Regions from separate parts of the Rhodococcus sp. IEGM 1354 genome, predicted to be linked through region 1. Evidence: riboswitches for the same ligand, from Rfam matches in the RefSeq annotation. Region 1 holds a riboswitch; each other region holds the start of a gene.
The links. A riboswitch is a leader RNA that binds a small molecule or an ion and turns the genes downstream of it on or off. The one in region 1 is predicted to bind S-adenosylmethionine.
Positions count from the first base shown of each region.

Region 2: it holds a riboswitch for S-adenosylmethionine, as region 1 does, so the genes downstream of both, QM588_RS19230 (amino acid ABC transporter permease) here and QM588_RS16745 (bifunctional o-acetylhomoserine/o-acetylserine sulfhydrylase) in region 1, are expected to answer to the same signal.
Region 3: it holds a riboswitch for S-adenosylmethionine, as region 1 does, so the genes downstream of both, QM588_RS21350 (aminotransferase class V-fold PLP-dependent enzyme) here and QM588_RS16745 (bifunctional o-acetylhomoserine/o-acetylserine sulfhydrylase) in region 1, are expected to answer to the same signal.

Region 1 is NZ_JASHKT010000007.1:72,188-78,585, reverse strand. It holds gene QM588_RS16760 (bifunctional methylenetetrahydrofolate dehydrogenase/methenyltetrahydrofolate cyclohydrolase) at 1-26, shown strand, start outside; gene QM588_RS16755 (DUF3017 domain-containing protein) at 109-354, shown strand; gene metX (homoserine O-acetyltransferase MetX) at 375-1,508, opposite strand; gene QM588_RS16745 (bifunctional o-acetylhomoserine/o-acetylserine sulfhydrylase) at 1,517-2,866, opposite strand; SAM riboswitch class IV at 3,021-3,143, opposite strand; gene QM588_RS16740 (MFS transporter) at 3,496-4,635, shown strand; gene QM588_RS16735 (ABC transporter substrate-binding protein) at 4,639-5,688, opposite strand; gene QM588_RS16730 (response regulator transcription factor) at 5,824-6,398, shown strand, end outside.
Region 2 is NZ_JASHKT010000009.1:63,341-69,738, reverse strand. It holds gene QM588_RS19255 (HNH endonuclease signature motif containing protein) at 1-151, shown strand, start outside; gene QM588_RS19250 (TfoX/Sxy family protein) at 298-636, shown strand; gene QM588_RS19245 (GNAT family N-acetyltransferase) at 698-1,222, opposite strand; gene QM588_RS19240 (ABC transporter substrate-binding protein) at 1,298-2,272, opposite strand; gene QM588_RS19235 (amino acid ABC transporter ATP-binding protein) at 2,315-3,112, opposite strand; gene QM588_RS19230 (amino acid ABC transporter permease) at 3,109-3,969, opposite strand; SAM riboswitch class I at 4,183-4,276, opposite strand; gene QM588_RS19225 (hypothetical protein) at 4,511-5,707, shown strand; gene QM588_RS19220 (hypothetical protein) at 5,994-6,152, shown strand; gene QM588_RS19215 (WhiB family transcriptional regulator) at 6,280-6,398, shown strand, end outside.
Region 3 is NZ_JASHKT010000011.1:88,574-94,971, reverse strand. It holds gene QM588_RS21370 (hypothetical protein) at 1-398, shown strand, start outside; gene alc (allantoicase) at 410-1,381, shown strand; gene QM588_RS21360 (YbaK/EbsC family protein) at 1,534-2,007, shown strand; gene QM588_RS21355 (hypothetical protein) at 2,019-2,522, opposite strand; gene QM588_RS21350 (aminotransferase class V-fold PLP-dependent enzyme) at 2,677-4,008, opposite strand; SAM riboswitch class IV at 4,063-4,178, opposite strand; gene QM588_RS21345 (Pls/PosA family non-ribosomal peptide synthetase) at 4,333-6,398, shown strand, end outside.

The DNA of each region.
Region 1 (6,398 bases):
CCGAACGCACTGCGGCCAAGAGTTGAGCGAGCCGAGGTGAACGAGACACAGGATGCGCGAGGCGATCACGTGCCGGGTTTCCGAGCGGCGCTCGCTCGGAATCTGCCGATGGTCGCGGTGTCGGTCATCGTGCTCGCCGCGCTGGTCCTGGTTCTCGCCGACCGTTGGCGGCGTGGCTCGTTCATCTTCGGGTGTGCAGCTGTGGTGGCAGCGTTGCTGCGACTGTGCCTGCCGGAGTCACGCGTCGGCACCCTGAAGGTGCGCAGCAGGGCATTCGACGTGTTGGCGCTGGGATGCGTCGGCGGTGCGATCGTTTTTCTGTCGCTGTCGATCGATCCCTTGGGGACGGACTGACGTAGACCGATCGACTCGGGTCAGCGCCGTCCGAGGCGGGCGAGCTCCATCGTCTCGGCCAGCAGCTTCGCCACCGAATCGGCCTCGGTGAGAAATCCATCGTGGCCGTCTCGCGACTGGATCACTTCGAGCCCCCGGCACTGTGGGAGCTCACGCGCAATTTCTTTCTGCAGTCGAAGCGGGTAGAGGCGATCGGAATCGACGCCCCCGACGATGGTCGGAACCGGCACGGACGCAAGGGCTTCGGCAACGCCGCCGCGTCCTCGGCCCACGTCGTGGCGGTTCATCGCTTCGCTCAGAAGAACGTACGTTGCCGCGTCGAATCGATTGACCAGTTTGGCGGCCTGATGCTCGAGGTAGCTCTGCGCGGAGTACCTGCCGCCGGCCCACGGATCCTCGTCGTTCTGGGGAGAGTTTCCGAACCGAATGTCGAGTTCGCTCTCGGTTCGGTACGTCAGATGCGCGATGCGTCGAGCAATTCCGAGTCCGGCGGTCGGGGCGGTGCCGGTGTCGTGGTAGTTGCCGCCGAGCCAACCCGGATCGGCCTTGATCGCAGCGATCTGGGTGGTTTGCGTCCCGATCTGGTCTGCTGTCGCGCGGGCACCGACGGCGAGGACCAGCGCGGCACCCACCCGATCCGGATGTCCCACAATCCATTCGAGCGTGCGCATGCCGCCCATCGATCCGCCCACGACGGCGGCGAACCGATCGATACCCAGAACGTCGGCCACCGCGACCTCTGCCGCCACCTGATCGCGGATCGAAATTTCGGGGAAGCGCGAACCGTACGGGGTGCCGTCGGGGGAGATACTGCTCGGCCCGGTGGTGCCTCCGCATCCGCCGAGCACGTTGGTGGCGACGACACACCATTCGTCGGTGTCGATGGGGCTGCCCGGCCCGACCATCCCGTTCCACCAACCGGGCAGTACGTGGTCGGCATCCGGCGGTCCCGAAACGTGGGAATCACCGGTCAACGCGTGTTCGACGAGGACGACGTTGCTGCGATCGGCTGCCATCTCGCCCCAACGCTGCACCGCCACGGTCACGTGCGGGATGTGAGAACCGTTCTCGAGATCGAGACCACCGATGTCGATGGTTCCCAACCGCCCGTCCGGAGACGGAAGAACCGCCTCCGGACGAACGCCTGTATTCAAGCTGTGACTCAAGACGCCGCCGCGCGGAAGCCGACCTCGAGATCGGCGATGATGTCGTCGATTCCTTCTATACCGACGGCCAGACGCACGAGGCCAGGAGTGACGCCGGAGGCCAACTGCTCTTCCGGGGTCAACTGCGAATGCGTGGTGGATGCCGGATGGATGACGAGAGAACGCACGTCTCCGATGTTAGCCACATGACTGTGCAGAGTGAGAGCGTTGACGAACTTCTTGCCCGCGTCCACTCCTCCCTTCAGTTCGAAGGCGATGATCGCGCCCTGCCCCTTCGGGAGTAGCTGCTGCCCGCGCTCGTACCAGGGCGAGGATTCGAGTCCGGCGTAGTTGATCGAGACGACGTCGTCGCGACCGGCGAGGAACTCGGCTACCTTCTGCGCGTTCGCCACGTGCCGCTCGATTCGAAGACTCAACGTCTCGAGACCTTGGCTGATGAGGAACGCATTGAAGGGTGACACCGCAGCCCCGATGTCGCGCAACAACTGCACCCGTGCCTTCAAGGCGAAGGCCGGAGCGCCGAGATCGGCGAAGACGACACCGTGGTAACTCGGGTCCGGGGTGGTGAAGTTGGGGTGACGGCCCTGCGTCCAGTCGAACGTTCCGCCGTCGACGATGACGCCTGCGATCGCCGTGCCGTGACCGCCGAGGTACTTCGTCGCCGAGTGCACCACGATGTCGGCACCGTGCTTCAGCGGCTGCAGCAGGTACGGCGTCGCGACGGTGTTGTCGACGATCAGCGGAATGCCGTTCTCGTGGGCAACGGCCGAAATGCCGGGGATATCGAGAATGTCGTTCTTCGGATTGGAGATCGTCTCACCGTAGAACGCTTTGGTCGACGGTGTGATGGCCGCGCGCCACTGCTCGAGATCGTCCGGATCATCGACGAACGAGACGGTGATACCCAGCTTGGGGAGCGTGTAATGGAACAGGTTGTAGGTGCCGCCGTAGAGCCGCGGGCTCGACACGATGTGGTCGCCCGCCTCGGCGAGGTTGAGAATCGCGAACGTCTCGGCGGCCTGGCCCGACGCGAGCAGCAATGCCGCGACGCCACCTTCGAGGGCCGCGATGCGCTGCTCGACGACATCCTGTGTCGGGTTGATGATCCGGGTGTAGATGTTGCCGGGCTCGGCCAGACCGAACAATGCGGCCGCGTGATCGGTGTTGTCGAACGTGTACGAGGTGGTCTGGTAGATGGGCAACGCACGAGCCCTGGTGGTGCCGTCCGGTGTCTGACCCGAATGGATCTGCTTGGTCTCGAAGCTCCAGTCGGCTGCGGGATCGGTGAACGGATCCTCGGTGGGTGCTCCGGTGGCGTCGACGACGTCGGGGGTCGAATCGGTCATGGCTGGTGATACTCCGTTTTCTCAGACGTGTTTTCTGTCGAATGAAGCTCGAGAACTCGAGCGTTACGGGGCGTATCGGTACAGCAACACATGAGAACCTCCTGACATGCCTCGGCCCGTGGGGACCGAAGATCAGTGGGTCCGCTTCGGAGCGGACCCGCGCTTGTCGATACGACACGGATGTGTTGCATCGGCCTGGTCGTTCACCCGGGGCACCCCACCGCGGTTGGAGGGTTGCCGGCCAGCAAGCCGGGGCTCGATGCTGGCACTCATGACCTGGCAGGAATCTTAGCGGGTACGGGTGTCTCGGGGGAACGAGGGCGCTCGCGACCCTCGAGCAGATGCTCTGGTGAGGACAATCACCGCCCGACGACTCGAAAACGAGTCGCCTCGGGGAAGACAATGGAGACGACGAACGTTGTGCCGTCCGGTCGGGCTGTGCTGAATCGATCCACCAGGTCGTCATCGCGCCCCCGGCCCCGCTCTGTAGTCCGATTGCTTACGAAGGTTGTTCTGCTGTGACTGTCACCGATTCCGCTCTCGCCAGAAACGTCAGCGCCGTGCGCGGCAAGGTGTCGAGTGGGTTGAGTGTCGGCCATCGACCACACTCGACCCGCCGCAGGCTTGCCATGCTGGCTCTGTCCATCGGCGGCTTCGGTATCGGCACCACCGAATTCGCGTCGATGGGCCTGCTCCCGGACATCGCGACGACGATGGGCATCTCGGAGCCGTCGGCCGGTCACATGATCTCCGCCTACGCACTCGGCGTCGTCGTCGGTGCGCCGACCATCGCCGCTCTTGCGGCGCGTGTTCCTCGGCGCATGTTGTTGCTGGCGCTGATGGTGGCGTTCACGCTCGGCAATCTCGGGACGGTCTTCGCACCGAGTTTCAACGAGTTGGTGGCCTCCCGATTCGTGGCCGGCCTGCCGCACGGCGCGTATTTCGGCGTTGCGGCGCTAGTGGCAGCGCACCTCGCTGAGCCGGGCAAACGAGCCAAGGCCGTCGCGATGGTGATGATGGGTCTATCGGTGGCGAACGTCGTCGGTGTACCGGTGGCGACCTGGATCGGCCAGGCCCTCGGGTGGCGAAGCGCATTCGCGCTCGTCGCCGTGATCGGGTTGCTCACCGTCAGTGCGCTGGTCCTGTGGATGCCGCGACTCGACGCGATGCCGACCACCAGTCCGATCACCGAGCTCGGTGCCCTGCGCCGTGGGCAGGTGTGGATGACCCTGTTCGTCGGCATCGTCGGATTCGGTGGCATGTTCGCGGTGTACACCTACATCGCGTCGACCCTGACCGACGTCGCGGGCCTTGCCCGTGCACTGGTTCCGGTGGCCTTGATGATCTACGGCCTCGGCATGGTTGCCGGCAACTACGCAGGCGGTTGGTTGGCCGACAAGTACAAGCTCAAGGGCACCTTCATCGGGCTGGCCGCGACCGCAGTGTCCCTGGCCGTCTTCGTCGTCGCGGCTCACAACCCGGTGACCGCGCTGCTTCTCGTGTTCTTGATCGGCGCGTCCGGCTCGTCCGTCGTCCCCGGACTTCAGACCCGTCTGATGGACGTGGCGGAGGACGCGCAGACTCTCGCCGCGTCACTCAACCACGCGGCGTTCAACCTGGCCAATGCCATTGGAGCCGCGGTGGGCGGCGCCGTGATCGCCGCAGGCCTCGGCTACACGGCACCGGCCGCCGTCGGCTCGGGACTCGCTGTTGCCGGCCTGGGCGTTCTGTCCGTCGCCATGTGGATGGAGAAGCGCTCGGCGGTATGAGAGTCAGGACGTGATGGTGGTGGCGGTTCCGCCGAGCGCCTCGGACAGTGCCGGAGCCACCTTGTCGATCACGTACGGCAGGCTCAGCACGCTCGTGAAGTAGATCGCCCCCGCCGTCACCCCATCGGTGAAGACGAGATTGCCGTCCTTCACCGGCTGCAGAGCGTTGTACACCGGTTCCTTCTCCAACTGGCCGCGATCGCCCGGGTTCTCCGTTCCCCAGATCAGCACATCTGCAGTGTCGAGGACCGACAGGTTCTCCAGCGGGATGCTCGCCTGCGCACTGCCGTCGGCCGGCACGAACGCGTCGATGTCGTCGGGTATCACAAAACCGAGCTTCGTCAGGAAGTCGGTGCTCAAACCGTCTTGGTATGCGATGGCCTTGCCCTCGTAGAACGCGTTCTGTAGGAAGATCGCCTTCTTGCCCGCGAACTCGGGGTGCGCCGCCGCGGCATCGGCGAACTTCTGATTCACGCCGTCGATGAGCCCGTCCACCTCGGCCTTCTTGCCCATCGCCCGTCCGATCTTCTCCGCCTGTACGTCCCAGGGCTCGAAGTAGGCGGTCGACGCGTCGGACTGGGCGAGCGTGGGTGCGATGTTGCTCAGAGTCCGGTAGCTGTCCGCGGTGAGACCGGCGTTGGTGGCGATGATCAGATCGGGCTCGAGGGCGGCGATCTTCTCGGTCTCGAAGCCGTCGCCGTTGTTGGTGAGCACCTCGGGCTGGGCATTTCCCAGCGCGGCCCGAGCCCAGGGCCAGGTCGCGTACGGCTGGTCGCCGTACCACTCCGTCACCCCGACGGGGATCACGCCGAGGGCCAAGACCGTGTCCTGTTCGGTGTATCCCGCCACCACGACGCGCGTGGGCTCGTCTGGAACGACGGTTTCGCCGAACGCATGCTCCACCGACACGGGAAAGACGGCCGAGCTGGCGGTCGTGGGGGAGTCGGGGCCGTCGGACGCGCCGTCGGAGTTCGAGCAGGCGCTCAGTAGTCCCGCCGTGGTCAACGCGATCGCGCACACCGCCAAAGTTCTCCGAAGTGGTCGGGTACGCATCGAATGGGCCTTTCGTCAGGGCGGGTACCGAAAGGAAGGGTAGCCCACCCTTGGTCAGACATTCACGTCAACCTTCACCGAACCTCCACATTTCCCGACGAAGTCCTCCATGTCCGACCTCTAGGGTCAATTCTCATGAGCCGCACAGTTCTCGTAGTCGACGACGAACCCACGATCTCCGATGCCGTGGCCGCTCGACTGCGAGGCGAAGGGTACGACGTGGTCACCGCCGCAGACGGCCCGTCCGCGGTGGAAGTGTGCGGCCGGATCGACCCCGACGTGGTGGTGCTGGATCTGATGCTTCCCGGTTTCGACGGACTCGAAGTGTGTCGACGCATCCAGGCGTCCCGGCCGGTACCGGTACTGATGTTGACGGCCAAGTCCGACGAGACCGACATGCTCGTCGGGCTGGGCGTCGGTGCGGACGACTATCTGGGCAAGCCGTTCAGCATGCGTGAACTGGTCGCGCGTGTGCACGCCCTCATCAGGCGCGCCGAGCGCGTCGTCACTCCCGAGCAGCACACCACTCGAATCGGCGACGTGCACATCGATCACCGGGAGCGACGCGTCTCCACCGACGCGGGCGACATCCACGTCACCAGAACCGAATTCGACATCCTGGCGTATCTCGCCGCTCGGCCTCGTACGGCGGTGTCCAGGGAGACTCTGCTGTCGGAACTGTGGGGCTGGGACGATTCGGCCAGTAGTCG
Region 2 (6,398 bases), on a different contig from region 1:
CCGAACCCTGTGGCATCCACCAACAGGGATGGACCCCACACGACGCGGCCTGATCAACCACGCACACCACCCAGAAGAAGTCCTCTACCCACCCGACCACCACAACTACACAGGCGACAACGGCGACGAGGAACCTCGACAACCCGCATGACTACCCACACCACCACCACGGCACAGCCCTGCCTCCGGCAGGACTGCAACGCAGACACCGAATCCCCCATTGCGTCGACCCACAGTTGCGCTCGACCCGACCAGGGGGTTCCATCGATACAACCATCACAGGAGGAGTACGAGCGCATGGCGTACGACGAGCTTCTTGCGGACCGCATCCGCGACGCTCTCTCGGACCAGGAGAGTTTGCGTGAGCAGAAGATGTTCGGCGGTCTGGCGTTCATGGTGCGAGACAGAATGGTGGTGTGTGTCGGCACCGAAAACCGTGCCTTGCTTGTTCGTGTGGACGGGGTGCGCGAACCCGAATACCTTCAACTCGATGGGGCCCACCATGCAGTCATGGGCAAGGGGCGGTCGATGGGTGAAGGCTGGATCACCGTCGATACAGAAGCGCTGACGAGCGAACAGGCACTGCAGTTCTGGGTCGGTGCAGCCCTGGAACACAGCGCCGACACGTCGGGCTGACAGACGTTACTCGGCGATACTGCACCCATTCAGCCCGTAGGTGGGCATCACCGGACCGGGCTCATTCGAGACTCTTCTCGAAGGGGTGCGATCCGACTGTTCTGGACGGCACACTTCGGTCGTAGAGCGGGGTGTATCCAGCTGCCAGGTACAGCGCAACGGCCTCGGGCTGATTCCAGCCGGTCGTCAGGTAGACCCTGCGATATCCGCGATCACGTGCGCTGCGTTCCAGCTCGGCCACGACGAGTCTGCCGAAACCCCTGCCGCGGTGCTCTTTCGATGTCCAAATACGTTTGAGCTCTGCGGTTTCCGAGTCGTATTTCCGGTACGCACCTCCGGCGACAGGAACGCCATCGGCCAAGGCAATTACCAACACACCACCCGGCGGTGCGAACTCCCGGGCGGGATAGGACTTCAGTTCCTCGTATTGGACACCGGGGCTCCGGCCGTACCTGGACGAATATTCGATCGCCAGTTCTTGCAGCAGGGGCGTCGCCAGCCGATCGTGCTGATCGACCTCGACGAAGTCCACGCGTCCTGGACCCGTGTCACCAGTGCGGATGTTGACATCGAACGTCGCGCTCATGTGCTTCCTGTCTCGATTACCTGTCCACCAGATCAGCGACCAACTCCCCGGCCGACGTCACCCCTGCTCAGCTGTCTAACCTTCCTTGCGGGGTAGCCCGGGCGGGTTGATGACGGACTCGGTCACTGCCTCGGACTGCAGGCCCCAACGATCGATCACCTTCTGATAGCTGCCGTCCTCGATGGCGTGGTTCACTGCGTCCTGCACGGCGTCGATGAGGCCGTTGTCCTTCTTCGTCAGAACTGCTATTTCACCCTGCAGCGCATCTCCGGCACCGGAGAACGTGCCGATGATCTTTGTTTCGCCGCCGGTTGCCGCGTGATAGACAGCCGACGGATTCGGTCCCAGATACCCGTCGATACGGCCTGACCCGAGCGCCAGGTAGTAGTCGGAGGTGTTCTGGTAATAAGCGATCTCGGCGGGAGCCAGACCCTCGGCTACGTTCTGTTCGTTCCAGTCCACCAGCAGCTGCTCTTGATTGGTACCGGAGCCGACACCGATCTTCTTACCTGCGATGTCCTGACGCTTCTCGACTGTCCAATCGGTGTCCTTCTGCGCCTCGAAAGCGAGGTTGTCCAGTCGATAGGTCGCGAAGTCGTACTTGTCCTTGCGCTCCTCGGTGACGGTGACATTGGAGATGAACACATCGTTCTCGCCGGAATCGATCTTCACGAAGTTCTGTGACCAATCTGCGACCTGAAGATCGACGTCGAGACCGAGAATGTCGGCGATCAGGTACGAGAAGTCCACCTCGGACCCCACGATGGTGGTGTCGTCGGTGGCGTAGAAGCGCAGTGGTGGCGCGGTACCGCCCGCCCCGGTGACGATCAGCGTGCCGCGATCGCGAATCGCTTGCGGCACTTCGGCTGCGATCTCGTCGACCTTCTCGACGCGAACGCGGTCGGCCTGCTCGGGTGAAAGATCGAACGTTCCGCCGTCATCGGTGACGACCCGAGATTCGGCAGTGGGTTCGCTGCATGCAGTCGCAGTGAGCGCCAGGACCGCGAATGCGGACGCTACTACCGCGAGCCTACGAGATGATCCGGACATGACTTTCCCCGTTCGTGGGTGCAGGTGAAGGGTGAGTGAGAGCTAGAGAACGTGAGCGAGGAACGACTTGGTGCGTTCCTCCTGGGGTGAATCGAGAATCTCTGCAGGAGAGCCTTGTTCGACGATGACGCCGCCATCCATGAAGACGACGGTGTCGGCGACCTCGCGAGCGAACCCGACCTCGTGCGTGACGATCACCAGGGTGGCACCATCGCACGCCAGGCCGCGGATGACCTCGAGAACCTCTCCCACCAATTCGGGATCGAGGGCTGACGTCGGCTCGTCGAACAGAATGACTGTGGGACGCAGGGCAAGTGCACGCGCGATGGCGACCCGCTGCTGTTGTCCGCCGGAGAGCCGTCGCGGATAGTCATGCGCTTTAGAGTGCACCCCGACTCGATCGAGGAGAGCCAGCGCTTCGGGTTCGACGTCGGAACGCGGGCGTTTCTGCGCAGAGATCGGGGCTTCGACGACATTCTCGAGGACCGTCAGGTGAGGAAACAGATTGAAGTTCTGGAACACGAAACCGATCTGGGAACGCTGCCGCAGAATCTCCTTGTTGCTGAGTTCGTGCAGTTTGTTGCCTTTGCGCCGATATCCCACCAGATCACCGTCGATCCGGACGGTGCCCTGGTCCACCTTCTCCAGATGGTTCAGAGCGCGCAGCAAAGTCGACTTGCCCGAACCCGAGGGGCCGATAATCGCGGTCACCTCACCGGGACGTACGACGAGGTCGACGCCTTTGAGCACCTCGAGCCCGCCGTAGGACTTGTGGACGCCGCGCACCTCGACCGCGTATCTCGTTGCGGCACTGGATGTGGAGGCATCGAGAGTGGTCATCGGGTCGCCCCTCTCGGCGCGAAGGTGACGTTGGAGAGCTTGTGGCGAATCTGTTGGATCGGCGTCAGCGGAATGTTGCGTACCGCGCCCTTGGCGTAGTGCCGCTCGACGTAGAACTGCACGATCGAGAGCACCGACGTCAAAATGATGTACCAGACGGTCGCGACCATGAGCAGCGGAACCACGCGTCCGTTGCGTCCGTAAATGACCTGCACCTGGTAGAACAATTCGGCGATGGCCATGACCGACACGATCGACGTACCTTTGAACAGAGAGATCACCTCGTTGGCCGCGTTGGGGAGAATCCCTCGCATCGCCTGCGGCAGAACGATCTTGAAGAACTCCCGTCTCTTCGGAATACCCAGCGCTGCTGCTGCTTCGAGTTGCCCCTGGTCCACCGAGATGATACCGGCCCGAACGATCTCGGCGGAGTAGGCCGCTTGGTGCAGGGCCAGCCCGATGATGGCCGCCGTCGATCCACTGATGACGTTGTTGACGTCGAACTGGAAGAAGCTGGGACCGAACGGAATTCCCAAAGACAGAGTCTGATACAGGTACGCAATATTGAACCAGAACAGAAGCTGCACGATCAACGGGATGGAACGGAAGGCCCAGATGTAGAACCAGGAGATAACCTGCAACACAGGATTGTCGGACAGCCGCGCTACCGCCAGGCCGATACCTATGGCGAAGCCGATCAGCGTGCCCCAGAAGGTGAGCTGGATGGTCAACCACAGCGCCGACATCACCGATGCCGCAGTGAAGTACTGAGCGAAGGTGTCCCAATCCCAGCCGGGGTTAGTGACGAAGCCGTGCAGGAACTGACCGACCACGATCAGAGTGGCGACTCCGATCACCCAGCGCCACGGGTGCCACGTGCGTGCAACGACGAGTTGTTCGTCGGGAATGTCGTCCGTCGTATCCACAACGGGACGAGAGTCGAGTTGAGTCACCGGAACCGCCGGGTCGGATGGGCAGCGATCATCGCTGGGTTGCCTTTCGAGGATTTCGTGCTGTGAGTACGCCGATCGATCACGCGTGCGTACAGATACAGATGTTCATCGGTCGCGCCTCCATCGGTCCTGGCGGTAGCACCCACACGCCTCAGGGCGGGGTTGCTGCGACGTCATCGAGCCAAGGTCTCTCGGTCGCTCTGGATGGTGACAGGAACGTACAGACAAATCTATCGAGAAGTCAAGTGCACGTACGCATTCGGTTTCAATCACGATGATTTCAACCCTTGCCACCGGCGATGTTCGCCGAGTGTCAGCCAAAAATACCCCGGTACCGGGCCGCCGGATTCGGCGCGGGCCGTTGGATGTGGAGAGCAGGTCTCCGGCCGGAACCGGGAATTGCGCACTACTCATGAGCCAATCGATCACCGATTAGGCTTACCGTGTGCGAATCGACATGCGGCGCGGTGGAGTCCGGATCGACGCCGTGGTCGTCGCTGCGATCGTCGCCGTGGGCTGTGTGGCAGCCGGAATCACCCTTGATTCGCCCGAGGTCGGAGACATACCGGGTTGTGACGTCGTAGTTCCCGCCGGCGAGACGTTCTCCTTCTTCACCGGTTCCTACCCAGGTAAGTACGACAACCCCGACTACCCGTGGCTGACGGCCGAGAAGGCGTCGGCGATGTCGGAGTCCCTGGTTCGCTCGTTGCCCACAGACGTCGAAGTGGAGTTCGCTTCCCCCTCGAATTCACTGGTGTTCCAACCGATGCAGATCTACTCGAAGAAGGCCGAACTGTCGGGCGGCATGACCGTCGAGGACCTCAGTGGGGACAGCACGGCATCCGGGGTCGTCGATCGTGCAGGAGTCGCTGCACCACTGCAGGTCTCAGCAGAGGCATGGGACGATGCGATTCCACCGTGCACCGAGGGATCGGTCGACGAACGGATCGTGCTGCCCGACGGCACCGTTGTCGATGCGCTGGATGCGGTGTCCGAGTACGACGGGGTATCGACGCATCGGCGCACAGCGACCGCATACTTCCCGGACACCATCGTCCATGCACGGACTTCGAACGAAGGGGACGAGGCCGAACTCCCCCTCGAGGCCGACGAACTCCGCGACATCGTCTCGAATCCCGAACTGCGGGTGAGCGCACGCGTCCCCGAAGGTACGAAACCAGCACGCGCCGACTGTGGACCATCGCGCGAGTACCCCGTTCCCCCACTGCCGCGCGATGTGGTCGAGCGCATCGGATCGGCACTCCAGGCGCGGTGGGAAACCGCGTTTCCGAACACATCGACCGATATCGCTGTGGGCGACCTGATGCCGGGCACCTATGGAAGCGGAAGCGCCTGCAATGCAGTCGTTCTCACCAGCTCGCGCGGCACCGCACAGGTGAACGTCGAGATATCCGTCGAGGACAACGTGGAGTGGCCCGACGATCCGGACGTGCTGCGCAGTGTTCTACCCGACGGCACAGTGGTGACCCGCAGGTCCGACATGCGCACGATCGGGACGGAACCGACCGAGTGGCTCAGTGTGCTCCGGCCGTCGAACACGCTGGTGCAGTTCCGTTTCGACGACACGATCGCAGTCGAATCGCTCGTCGAGCTCGCAACCGCCCCCGGGTTGGATCTGTAGAGGGTCGGCGAACTCCACCACCCTCGTGCGAGAATTCGGCTTATGCATGTCCGAAAAGCCGGGATCGGTGACGACGGCTTTCGAAAAACGCCGCGCTATCAGCAGTTGAACGCAGCGAGTGTTGTTTTTCTCGGATCGCTGGTGGTGATCGGCACATTCCAGGCGTATCGACACGTCCGATTCGATACGCCTGGCCGCTCACAGCGCCATCCTCGTGGCGGTCGCAGCCGCAATTCTGCACGCGCTCAGGCGAACTGACCGGAAGCCGACGTGGCTTCTTCCCCGTATGACACTGCTCGTGTTCGGTCTCGGCAGTCTCATGTGTGTCGTCGCAGGCGACTATCTCCCTGCTGCGGTCGCCGCGATCCAGGCTGTGATCCTTCCGCTGTTCGTGCTGGACGACCGAGTGAACGCCCTCTATCGGTACACCCCCGACGTGTCCTGAACCGCGGTCTCGAATCACCCTGATTTCAACCGTTGCCTCGCGCCCTCGACGCGGCGAGAGTTCCTGACGAATGGCCGCGTGCGGGAGCAGTCTCGCGCAGCGTCGACGAAAGGAATGGGTCGCCACGATGCCGAACGAATCTGCACAATCGAAGAACACCGCAATCGCCATGATCGAACGCAGGATCTCCTCCTCCACAGCTGAATCCTGGGACTGGCAGCTCGATGCACTGTGCCGGGGTCAGGA
Region 3 (6,398 bases), on a different contig from region 1:
ACGTACTCGGAACCTTTGCCGGACACTGGTTTCCGCTCACCGTGCTGGGCACCGGGGTCGTCTTCGCCACCGGACTGTTCACGATGGGCCTGCGAGCCCTGATCGGAGTGGCTGCGGTACCGGCGGCGATCGTGCTGTTCGTCATCCTCGGAAATCCCAGCGCTGGAGGCGCTTTCGGGGCCAACGTACTGCCGCATGTGTACGCGTCGATCGGCCGGTGGATCACCCCGGGCATCGGCACCGAAGGAGTGCGCAGCATCGTGTACTTCTCGGGTGCGGGGGTCGGGCAGCCGGCACTCGGACTGGGTCTCTACATCCTGATCGGCGTGCTGCTGATGGCTGCGGCAGCGGTTCTGCGCCGTCGTCGCAGCGCCGGTGAATCGATGCCGAGCCAGTAAAGTGGCATCCCATGACTGCCACCTTCCCTCTGCCGATGCCCGATCTCGCTGTCCGCACACTCGGTGGCGCAGTGGTGTGGGCGAACGACGAGACGTTCGCCGAGAAGGAAAATCTGATCACACCGGGCAAAGCCGACTACTCGACCGCGACGTTCGGGCACAAGGGGCAGATCTACGACGGGTGGGAGACGCGCCGCCGACGCGAGGCCGGCTACGACGAGGCGATCGTGCGACTCGGAGCTGCCGGTGTCGTATCGGCCGTCATCGTCGACACGTCGTGGTTCACCGGCAACTACCCGCCGGAAATTTCGATCGAGGCCGCCGAGGTGACCGGATTCCCGTCACCGACCGAGCTGTACGACACGGAGTGGACGACCATCGTCGCCCGTAGTGCCGTCGACGGCGATAGCGAGAACCGATTCGAGGTCGCGTCCGACGCCCGGTGGACGCACGTCAAGCTGTCCATCTACCCGGACGGCGGCGTCGCTCGGCTGCGAGTACTCGGCCGCGGCGTCCCGGACCCGAAGTTCCTCGCCGTCGGGCCCGTCGACCTGGCCGCGCTCGAGAACGGCGCATACGTGTCGGCCTGCTCCAACATGTTCTACAGCTCCCCCAACAATCTGCTGTTCCCCGGCCCGCCGCGCTCGATGGGCGAAGGCTGGGAGACCTCGCGTCGACGCAACGACGCCAACGACTGGGTGCAGGTGCAGCTCGCCGGCACGGGCCGTATCCGGCTGGCCGAGCTGGACACCAGTTGCTTCCTGGGCAACGCCCCCGGCGCGGCGTCCCTGCAAGGGCGACTGGGCGACGGCGACTGGATCGAACTCCTGCCGCGAACGACACTGCAGCCCGACACTCGGCATCGCTTCGTTCTCGACCACGACATCCCGGTGTCGGAGGTGCGAATGGACATCTTCCCCGACGGCGGGATGGCGCGATTGAGACTGTTCGGTGATCTCGCGGGAGTGAAGCCTGCGGAATGACCCAAGGAGGCGGGAGTGGAGCCTGCGGAATGACCCAAGGAGGCGGGAGTGGAGCCTGCGGAATGACCCACTAAGGCGGGAGTGGAGCCTGCGGAATGACCCAGTTGGGCAAGCTCTCTGCGTAAACGGTCGTGTGGCAATAGGGTTGGGGCATGTCCCGGCTACTTCATCCGAATGCAGCCCATGTTGCCGACACCCTGATTTCTCGTGGTCATCACGGGGTGGTGGTGAACAGTCCCGAGGGCACCCACACCGCCGCCGATGCCGCAGCTGCATTGGGCGTCGAGGTGGGTGCGATCGTGAAGTCGATGGTGTTTCTGCTCGACGACGAGCCGGTGTTGCTCCTGGTGTCCGGGGCTCACAATGTTCATCTCGAGCACACCGGTGAGCGTCTCGGCGGCACACTCGCCCGAGCCGATCTGCGTACCGCCAAGCACGCCACCGGTCAGCCGATCGGCGGAATTGCTCCGGTCGGCCATCCGACGAACTTGGATACGTTCGTCGATCAGGACCTGGCGGCCCACCCGGAATTGTGGGCCGCAGCCGGGCACATCGACACGATCTTCCGCTCCTCGTACACCGAGTTGCTGCGCATCACCGCTGGTCTGGCGATCGACGTTACCTGAGCTCGAACGACCTACGAGGCGAGGGTCGGGGCGATTCGGGGTGCGCCGAGGATCGCGTCGACGACGTCGGTGTCGAGGCGGGTGCCGCGCGATTCGAGGAGCGGCAACACTCCTGCGACCAGGAACGTCGCCTGCCGCTCGATCTCGCCGTGTACCTGCAGCGTCACGCCGTCCGCGACGTCGGCCGCGGTGACGTCGGAGATCAAACTCGCCAGTCCCGACGGGGTACCGACGTAGCGGATCGACGACGGGCCCGCCGGCGCGTCGAGTGCGGCGAATTCCCGACGGGCTGTCCTGGCGTCGGCAGCGACGTAGATCTCGAGATCGAGGAAGACCGCGAGGTTCTCGGCCGATTCACCGCGGTCGACGGCTTCTGCGTGCAACCGGGCGCGTTGTTGCTGAGCTTCCCGCAGGTCCGAGGCGACGATCCTGACGGTGTTCACCTCGGGCCCAGCGGTCAGTTCGGTCCAGACGTCATCGGATTCGATGGCTATGCGGGTGTGATTGTGCGACATGAGTGGTGGTCCTGATTCGTCGGTCGGGATACGCATGCGGTCGGAGCGGAGCCGAACTCGAACACGACCCGGACGCAGTGCGGCACAGATCGACATACCTGTTGCACCAGTGGCGATTGCCACGAAAGACGACACTCACGGTCATGACGCCATGCTAACTGTCTGTGGGGCTGCACGGGGATCCAACCCCGGCGGCCCCGTCGGCCAGGGCGGGGAACGGCCGAGGGTCCGGAACGGGGTTCCACCACCCGGCCTCTTCGGCGTAATTCCAGTTCGGACCGGACTCGACGAACGCCGCCAACGCGCCGACGAGTCGGTCCACGTCGGCCGAGGAACTGCCGAGACCGATACTGGCCCGCACGGCACCGTCGGCATGACCGAGTCGGCGCAGCAGGGGGTGGGCGCAGAACTTTCCGTCGCGCACTCCGATGCCGTGTTCGGCCGACAGGTACGCCGCCACTTCACCGGGGTCGTAGCCGGCGACGGTGAACGTGACGATGCCGACGACGTCGGGCGCGTCTGCCCACACCTGCAGCAGTTCGACACCCTTCAGTGCGGCCAACCCGTCTCGCAATCGGGTGGACAATTCCCGCTCGTGTGCGGTCGCGGCGTCCTCGTCGAACGATGCGATGGCCTCGCACGCCGCCGCCAGCGCGACGACACCGAGCACATTGGGCGTTCCTGCCTCGTGTCGCTGCGGTGCGGGAGCCCAGTCGGTGTGCTCGATCGTCACACTGCGCACGGCACCACCGCCGGCCAGGTGGGGTTCGCCGGCGTCGAGCCAATCACGGCTTCCCACAAGCACACCCGCGCCGAACGGGGCGTAGAGCTTGTGTCCCGAGAACGCCAGATAGTCCACACCGAGTGCGGCAATGTCCACTCGACGGTGCGGAACGAGCTGTGCGCCGTCGACGACGATCCGAGCACCGTGCCGATGCGCGAGATCGGCCAGTTGCCCGATAGGGAGCACTTCGCCGGTGACGTTCGATGCCCCCGTGATGGCCAGTAGCGCAGCAGGTTTCGCAGCCAACTCCGCGTCGAGCCGGGCGAGCGTCTCGGCCAGCGTCGATGCTGCCACCACCACTCGGCGATTGCGCCACGGCAGCAGGTTCGCGTGGTGCTCGATATCGAGCACCACGGTCTCCCCCGGCACGCACGCGGCCAGCAGGTTGAGCGAATCGGTGGTGTTGCGTGTGAACACGACCACGGAATCCTGTTGTGCCCCAACGAACTCAGCGACGGTCTCGCGCGCCTTCTCGTATGCCGCGGTGCACACCCGAGACGCGTAGCCGGCACCGCGGTGCACGCTCGAGTAGAACGGCAGCAACTCCGCGATCCGATTCGTCACCGCCGACAGCGCGGGCGCGCTGGCCGCGTAGTCGAAGTTGGCGTAGGTGCACGTGCCACCGTGGACCAGCGGAACCTGCAACTCCGTGCCGGAAACAGGGGCAAAAGGAGCACAGGGACGGGAAAGTACAGACGTCATGACAGATCAAGCCCTCACGTTCGAGGGACCCGCAACGGAAGTGATTCGTGAACGAGTCCGCGCTTGCCGCGCCGGTTCTCCGGCGTCAGCCTGGTCGTCACCCGGAGCACCCCACCGCGAAGGAGGGTTGCCGACCAGCAAGCCGGGGCTCGATGCTGGTACTCGTGACCGTGGTCAAGACACTGGCAAACCCGCCACGGTTTTGTCAAGCCGGGGCTCACGCCGAGACAGCAGTAGGATCTCCGCGGTGGGAAGGCGCGCTCGTTCACCTGCTGGCAAACAGAACGTGAGATAACCAACGGCGCTGCTTTTCCTCAGCACCACATGAGTCATCTGCCAACGAACGAGAAGGACACCCGGTTGCCTGTGCACCAAGAGAACGATCTGCCGGGTTCGAGCACGGATATCGCACCTGCTCCGGCCGCGTTTCTCCGCTCGCCCCTTGCCCCGCCGGCCCGCACACTGATCGACGTACTGCAGGAGACAGCCGATCGTTTTCCGGATGCACCCGCGATCGACGACGGGACGGTGTCGGTCAGCTACGCCGAACTGCTGGACGACATCGCCGAGGGGGCCCAGTGGCTCGCCGACGCCGGTGTCCGACGCGGCGACCGCGTCGGCATCAGGATGCCGTCGGGGTCCTTCTCGCTCTATGTCGCGATTCTGTCGATCCTCGACGTCGGGGCTGCGTACGTACCCGTCGACGCCGACGATCCGGAAGAGCGCGCCGAATTGGTCTTCGGTGAGGCGCAGGTGACGGCCATCGTCACTGCGGGCGGTATCGCAGCCGGCACCGCGCCGAAACAGAATGCGCCTGAACTGGGTGGCGGTACTCCGGTGCCCGAGCCGCCCACACCCGAGGACGACGCGTGGGTGATCTTCACCTCGGGTTCGACCGGAACCCCCAAAGGTGTTGCAGTCAGCCACCGTAACGCCGCGGCGTTCGTCGACGCCGAGGCTCGCATGTTCCTGCAGAAGGATCCGCTGGGACCGGGTGACCGAGTGCTCGCCGGCCTGTCGGTCGCGTTCGACGCCTCCTGCGAGGAGATGTGGCTGGCGTGGCGGCACGGCGCCTGCCTGGTGCCCGCCCCGCGCTCCCTGGTGCGATCCGGCTTCGACCTCGGTCCGTGGCTCGTCTCCCGAGACATCAGCGTCGTCTCGACGGTGCCGACGCTGGCGTCACTGTGGCCCGCGGTGGCACTGGAAGCGGTGCGGCTGTTGATCTTCGGTGGCGAAGCATGCCCACCCGAGCTGGCCGAGCGGCTCGCCGTCGAAGGCCGGGAAGTCTGGAACACCTACGGCCCCACCGAGGCGACGGTCGTCGCGTGCGCGTCCATCATGGACGGGAAGGGCCCGGTCCGCATCGGATTACCGCTGGACGGTTGGGATCTGGCAGTCGTCGACGCCTCGGGCACTCCGGTGGCGGTCGGCGAAGTAGGCGAGCTCGTCATCGGCGGCGTCGGCCTCGCCCGGTATCTCGATCCGGCCAAGGACGCCGAGAAGTACGCGCCCATGCCCTCTCTCGGGTGGGACCGGGCGTATCGCAGCGGCGACCTGGTGAAGCTCGAGCTCGAGGGACTGTTGTTCCAGGGCCGCGCCGACGACCAGGTCAAGCTCGGTGGGCGACGCATAGAGCTGGGCGAGATAGACAATGCGCTGCAAGCACTTCCGGGCGTCGGCGGTGCGGCCGCGGCAGTCCGCAAGACCGCTGCGGGCAACTCGGTTCTGGTGGGCTATCTCGCCAGTACCAATCCCGACTTCGACCTGGAGGCCGCGCGCGCCTTGCTGGCCGAGCAGTTGCCGTCGGCGCTCGTACCGCGGCTCGCGCTGGTCGACGAGATGCCCACCCGTACCTCGGGCAAGGTCGACCGCAATGCGCTCCCGTGGCCGCTGCCCGGCATGGCAGGCGCGTCGGCGCTCGGTGGTACCGCCGGGTGGGTTGCCGAGTTGTGGACCAACATCCTCGGCGCGCAGGTCAACGACGAGAACGCCGACTTCTTCGCCAACGGCGGCGGTTCGCTGTCGGCCGCTCAGCTGGTGACGGCACTGCGCGAGCGGTTCCCCGAGATCACCGTCGCGCAGCTCTACGACCACCCGCGGTTGGGTTCTCTGGCACAGTATCTGGACGACCTGAAGCCTGTCGTGGAGGCAATCCCCCGCGATGTGGCACCGACGTCTCGTACCGCGCAATGGGCCCAGATTCTGGCGACCGTTCCGTTGACGACGCTGACCGGGTTGCAGTGGGTCACCTGGCTCGGCCTGCTGTTCAACGTCATGGCCTGGTTCGGCGACGTGCCGTGGGCTCCGACGCTGTCGTGGTGGTGGATTCTGCTCGCATTCGTCCTGTTCATCACCCCGGTCGGGCGCATGGCCATCTCGGTGATCGGTTC